Regions from separate parts of the Pantoea sp. X-Soil-ISGK-259 genome, predicted to be linked through region 2. Evidence: predicted binding sites of a transcription regulator. Region 2 holds the regulator's gene; the other holds the start of a gene.
What was found. Region 2 encodes sigma-54, which starts transcription at its own class of promoters, with help from an activator protein. Its sites were predicted from a motif close to GTTGGCACANNTTTCGCTNT; they were not measured.
Positions count from the first base shown of each region.

Region 1: glnA (glutamate--ammonia ligase) is a predicted target of sigma-54. The motif match lies at 2,078-2,097, and genes of this name have one in related genera.

Region 1 covers NZ_AP035986.1:3,981,682-3,985,103, reverse strand. Annotated here, with positions in the region: gene glnL (nitrogen regulation protein NR(II)) at 1-380, opposite strand, end outside; gene glnA (glutamate--ammonia ligase) at 519-1,928, opposite strand; gene typA (ribosome-dependent GTPase TypA) at 2,367-3,422, shown strand, end outside.
Region 2 covers NZ_AP035986.1:425,679-429,100, forward strand. Annotated here, with positions in the region: gene rapZ (RNase adapter RapZ) at 1-211, opposite strand, end outside; gene ptsN (PTS IIA-like nitrogen regulatory protein PtsN) at 259-738, opposite strand; gene hpf (ribosome hibernation promoting factor) at 891-1,178, opposite strand; gene rpoN (RNA polymerase factor sigma-54) at 1,200-2,633, opposite strand; gene lptB (LPS export ABC transporter ATP-binding protein) at 2,682-3,407, opposite strand; gene lptA (lipopolysaccharide ABC transporter substrate-binding protein LptA) at 3,413-3,422, opposite strand, start outside.

The DNA.
Region 1 (3,422 bases), 3.6 Mb from region 2:
TGCTGAGCGTGCTGTAACTGCTCCTGACTGAGCCGACGCTGATTATCCATCGGCGCCATTTCCATCAGAATTAAGCCATCGGGTAATCGCTGGGCGGTCAGCGACATAATGTGTGCACGACCATCAACGACCAGCGTAACCTCACTGTCAGTGAATCCCTGGCCAGCCTCAAGACTCTCGCGCATCACCTCAATATTCAGCGAAAAGTAGCCGGTTAATTCCGGTAACGGCGTGCCGAACAGCTTGCGTGAGCTTTGCGCCAGTAATTGCTGCGCCGCCGGGTTGGCGTAATGGATAACCAGATCGTTATCCACCAACAAAATACTGTTGATTAAAGCATTGAGAATCTGCCCTGCATCGGGCAGAGAGCCAGTTGCCATAAAACGTACCTCTGCACCAATCAGGTGCATTTTAGTCTTAAAGCCGTAAGGAGGGCGAATGAACGGTAAATTCGCGGAGAAAAAAGCCCATCCGAAGATGGGCTAAAAGTTTCCACGGCAACAAAATCGTTTGACCAGTTAAACGCTGTAGTAAAGCTCGAACTCAACCGGGTGTGGCGTCATGCGAACGCGATCCATCTCAGCTTTACGCAGTTCGATGTAAGCATCGATCGATTCGTCAGTGAATACACCGCCGCGGGTCAGGAACTCGCGATCTTCGTTCAGTGAATTCAGCGCTTCTTCCAGAGAGCCCGCAACTTTTGGAATCTCAGCTTCTTCTTCCGGTGGCAGGTCATACAGGTTCTTGTCCATCGCATCACCAGGATGGATTTTGTTGATGATGCCATCCAGGCCAGCCATCAGCAGTGCGGTGAACGCCAGGTATGGGTTAGCCGCTGGGTCCGGGAAGCGCGCTTCGATACGACGGGCTTTCGGGCTGGCAACCACCGGAATACGGATTGACGCTGAACGGTTACGGGCAGAGTAAGCCAGCATAACCGGTGCTTCATAACCCGGAACCAGACGCTTGTAAGAGTTCGTGGTCGGGTTCGCCAGTGCGTTAATTGCTTTAGCGTGCTTGATGATGCCCCCGATGTAGAACAGCGCCATTTCAGACAGGCCGCCGTACTTATCGCCGGCAAACAGGTTCTGGCCACCTTTAGAGAGTGACATATGGCAGTGCATGCCTGAACCGTTGTCGCCAAACATTGGCTTCGGCATAAAGGTCGCGGTTTTGCCGTAAGCATGAGCAACGTTATGGACGACATATTTGTAGATCTGAATTTCGTCAGCTTTTTTGGTCATGGTATTGAAGCGGGTAGCCACTTCGTTCTGACCCGCAGTCGCCACTTCGTGGTGATGCGCTTCAACAACCAGGCCCATCTGCTCCATGGTCAGACACATGGCAGAACGGATGTCCTGTGATGAGTCGACTGGTGGAACCGGGAAGTAGCCGCCTTTCAGACCTGGACGGTGACCTTTGTTACCGCCTTCGTACTCTTTACCGGTGTTCCATGCCGCTTCGATATCGTCGATAGCCACATGTGAACCGGAAGTCGATGAACCGAAACGGATGTCATCGAACAGGAAGAATTCTGGTTCTGGTCCAAACAGCACGGTATCCGCGATGCCGGAAGAGCGCAGGTAATCTTCAGCGCGTTTTGCGATAGAACGTGGATCGCGGTCGTAGCCCTGCATAGTGCCTGGCTCAAGGATGTCACAACGGATAATGAGCGTAGAATCTTCGAAGAAAGGATCCATGACTGCCGTGGTAGCGTCAGGCATCAGCACCATGTCTGATTCGTTAATGCCTTTCCAGCCGCCAATAGACGAACCATCGAACATTTTGCCTTCTTCGAAGAAGTCAGCGTTAACCTGGTGAGCAGGGATAGTAACGTGCTGTTCTTTACCTTTGGTATCGGTAAAACGCAGGTCAACAAACTTAACTTCATGCTCGTTCATCATCGAGAGAACGTGTTCAGCGGACATACTCAACTCTCCTGGAAATGGTCTTTCATTATCTACATGGCGAGGAAACGTCTTTTCCGGAATTCGCAGCGGGAAAACAACTCCCTGACTACCCGCTTCCGGCACGCTCTTCAACCGACATCTGACTGGCGATTACGCTTGATTTAGATAAAGCGAATTCTGTGCCAACTTTTCTGATGCTGCTTAAATCGCCTTGTGATGCACCTTTTTGTCATAAAGCACCTGCACCAGGATGGTCCTTGTGCACTAAAGTGGTGCTTTGTGACGATTTATTAGCACTATTTTGGTGCATAAGACCAACTTAGTGCATTTTCTGCACCGGGAACAGGGCAAATTTGCACCTATCTAATAAACTTTCAGTGAAAAGTGTGATGGTGTTCAGTCTTCCGCTTAATCAGTGTACAATAACGCGCTATTTCTAATGCCTGAGGCAAAGCTGTGATCGAAAATTTGCGTAACATCGCCATCATCGCGCACGTTGACCATGGAAAGACCACCCTGGTTGACAAACTGCTGCAACAATCCGGTACTTTTGATGCCCGTACCGAAGCAACAGAGCGCGTGATGGACTCCAATGATTTGGAGAAAGAGCGTGGGATTACCATCCTCGCAAAAAACACCGCCATTAAGTGGAATGACTACCGTATCAACATCGTTGATACCCCAGGACACGCCGACTTCGGTGGTGAAGTTGAGCGCGTCATGTCCATGGTGGACTCGGTGCTGCTGGTTGTAGATGCGATGGATGGCCCTATGCCGCAAACCCGCTTCGTGACCAAAAAAGCGTTCGCGCATGGTCTGAAGCCGATTGTGGTTATCAACAAAGTAGATCGCCCTGGTGCGCGTCCGGATTGGGTTGTGGATCAGGTATTTGACCTGTTCGTTAACCTGGATGCGACTGACGAGCAGCTCGACTTCCCTATCATTTTCGCCTCTGCGCTGAATGGTATCGCGGGTCTTGAGCACACCGACATGGCTGACGATATGACCCCGCTGTATCAGGCAATCGTTGACCACGTTGCGCCTCCGCAGGTTGAGGCTGATGCGCCACTGCAGATGCAGATCTCTCAGCTGGACTACAACAACTACCTGGGCGTGATCGGCATTGGCCGCATCAAGCGCGGTAAAGTTAAGCCGAACCAGCAAGTCACTATCGTTGATAGCGAAGGCAAAACCCGTAACGGTAAAGTCGGTAAAGTCCTGACTCACCTGGGTCTTGAGCGTATCGACAGCGATCTGGCTGAAGCGGGCGATATCATTGCTATCACCGGTCTGGGCGAGCTGAACATCTCTGACACCATCTGTGATCCACAGAATGTGCAGGCGCTGCCAGCACTGAGCGTTGATGAGCCAACCGTAACCATGTTCTTTAACGTCAACACCTCACCGTTCTGCGGTAAAGAAGGTAAGTACGTGACTTCACGTCAGATCCTTGAGCGTCTGAACAAAGAACTGGTTCACAACGTGGCTCTGCGCGTTGAAGAAACCGAAGAT
Region 2 (3,422 bases):
GCGCGGTTTCAAAAATTTCCGGAGATTCTGGCATGTTACGCACATCAATGCTGACTGCTGCCGAAATATTACGCTCCGCCAGCGAGTTAGCTAACTCGGGCAGTAGCACGACCGGCAGGTTATCAACACAGTAGAACCCCATATCTTCCAGCGCACGGAGCGCCACTGACTTCCCCGAGCCTGAACGACCGCTAACGATCATCAGCACCATGACCTTTTCTCCCGTTTTAAAACCGGCACCTGGCCGGTAAAGACGTGTTACTGCTCTGTCTGGATTTCCGTAATAATGGCGTAGAGCTCTTCATCACTTTGGGCAGCGCGCAGACGACGGCAGACCGTTTTATCTGCCAGACGTTTCGCCACCAGTGACAGGGTGTGCAGGTGTGTTTTGCACTGGTCGGCCGGGACCAGTAAAGCAAACAACAGATCGACCGGCTGGTTGTCGACGGCATCAAATGCAATCGGCTGTTCGAGGCTGATAAAGACCCCAACCGCGCGCAGCGTATCCTCTTCCAGCTTGCCGTGAGGGATCGCAATCCCATTGCCAATACCGGTACTGCCCATGCGTTCGCGGGTCAGGATCGCTTCGAAAAGCGTCTGGTGCGGCAGGTTGAGCTGCTTAGCGGCCAGTTCGCTGATGATTTCCAGCGCACGTTTTTTGCTCTGGCAGTGTACGCCGCTGCGGGTGCAGTCTGGCGAAAGCACTGTGCTCAATTCCAGTGTAAGATCGTTGTTCATTATCATTTCACTTGCGTGTTCACCAGGCCATTCGCCGCCAGCGCGTCATTACCTCTGAGACAAGCTGCGCCTGCTCAGATGACAAAACGGGGCGGATTATCCGCCCCATCCTGTCGGCTCTGCGCGCCAGGCGCGCGTTGCTAGCGTGAAGATTAGTGTTTTTTCAGTTTATCTTTGTGTTTGGTCAGCTGACGGGCCAGCTTGTCGATCAGCCCATCAATTGCCGCATACATATCTTCCGCTTCCGATGTAGCGTGCAGCTCGCCACCATTCACGTGAAGTGTTGCATCAGCCACCTGAGTGACTTTCTCAACTTTCAGGACAATATAGACCTGATTGATATGTTCAAAATAGTGTTCCAGTTTGGCAAATTTCCCGTTGACGAACTCACGCAGAGGCGGTGTGATTTCAACATGTTGCCCGGTCAGGTTCAGCTGCATAGGTCTTCCTTCTCATTTCTTTCAAACCAGTTGTTTACGCTGGTTCGATGGCGGGATGGATAAAGACTCACGATATTTGGCGACGGTACGCCGTGCCACCATAATCCCCTGATCAGATAACATTGAGGTCAGTTTACTGTCGCTCAAGGGTTTGGCTGGATTTTCCGCCGAAATTAATTTTTTCACCAGCGCACGAATCGCGGTTGAGGAGGCTTCGCCTCCACCTTCCGTATTCACATGACTGGAGAAAAAGTACTTTAGTTCAAAAATGCCACGGGGACTGTGCAGATACTTCTGCGTAGTCACGCGAGAAATGGTCGATTCATGCATCTCAACAGCCTGGGCGATATCTGCCAGCACCATCGGACGCATAAATTCTTCACCCTGCTCGAAAAACGCCTGCTGTTGCTCAACAATGCAGCGCGTTACTTTCAGCAGCGTATCATTGCGGCTTTCCAGACTCTTAATCAGCCAGCGGGCTTCCTGCAGATTACTGCGGATAAACTGACTGTCGCTGTCGTTGCGCGCTGAACTGCCCATTGCCGCATAGTGCTGATTGATCTTGAGGCGTGGCAAGCTGTCGGCATTGAGTTCAACCGTCCAGCGACTGCCAACTTTACGCACCAGGACATCGGGAATGACATATTCTGGCTCGCTGGTATTGATCGACTGACCCGGACGCGGGTCCAGCGACTGAATCAGCACCATCGCTTCTTTCAGTACATCCTCTTTGAGGCGCGTCACTCGCATCAGGCTACGGAAATCGTGATTGGCCAGCAGGTCGAGATGCTCGCTGACGATCAGGCGTGCTTCTGCCAGCATCGGTGTGTCGGGCGCATATTGCGACAGCTGCACCAGCAGACAGTCACGCAGGTCGCGCGCACCAACACCCATTGGGTCAAAACGCTGGATGCGTTTCAGCACCGCCTCAACTTCATCCACTTCGAGATCATCGTTGCCGATACTGTCCAGGATCTCCTCAAGCGAAACGGTGAGATATCCGGTGTCATCGATAGCATCGACGATAGAGGTGGCAATAGCGCGATCGGTATCACTGAAAGGCGTCAATCCAACCTGCCACATGAGGTAGTCCTGCAGTGACTGTGTCGTTTCACCCTGATAAACCGGTAACTCATCATCCTGATAATCGGTGCCAGTGCCGGAAGGCGTGCCCGCCGTGTAGATCTCATCCCAGGTGGCATCCAGCGGCAGTTCATCGGGCATCTCTTTCTGCTCAAGCGCTTCGCGTGTATCCAGCGCCTCAGACTCCGGCGATTCCCTGGAGTCGATCTCTTCATGCAGATCAGTCTGCTCAAGCAGCGGATTGCTTTCGAGTGCAAGCTGTAACTCCTGCTGGAGTTCAAGCGTAGAGAGTTGCAGCAGACGAATCGCCTGTTGCAACTGTGGAGTCATTGCCAGCTGTTGGCTGAACCTGAGTTGTAGACCTTGCTTCATAGACAGGATGGTAGTTCCCAGGTAAACATCGGTATTAACGACACCTTATCAGAGTCTGAACTCTTCACCCAAATAAACCCGCTTAACCTGCTCATCCGCAAGAATTTCATTGGGTGTGCCATGCGCAATCAGGTGTCCCTGGCTGACAATATAAGCCCGCTCACAGACCGCTAAGGTTTCACGCACGTTATGGTCGGTAATCAGCACGCCGAGGCCGCTGTCACGCAGATGCTCAATGATTTTCTTGATGTCGATAACGGAGATCGGGTCAACACCGGCAAAAGGCTCATCCAGCAGGATAAATTTAGGATTAGCGGCCAGTGCGCGTGCGATCTCAACACGACGTCGCTCACCACCCGACAGCGCCTGACCCATGCTGTCGCGCAGGTGCTCGATGTGAAACTCTTCCATCAGCTCACGGGCGCGATCCTGGCGTTGCTCTTCTGTCAGATCATCACGAATCTGCAGTACCGCCATCAGGTTATCGTAGACGCTGAGGCGACGGAAAATGGAGGCCTCCTGCGGCAGATAGCCGATGCCACGACGCGCTCGGGCATGCAGCGGCAGGATACTGATATCTTCATCATCAATAATGATACGGCCAGCGTCACGCGGGACAATACCGACCACCATGTAAAAGGTGGTGGTCTTACCGGCGCCGTTCGGACCCAGCAGGCCGACAATCTCGCCGGACTTTACCTGCAGACTGACATCTTCTACCACGCGACGGCCTTTATATGCCTTCGCCAGGTTTTCTGCGATTAATGTGGCCATAGCTATCAGTTACTC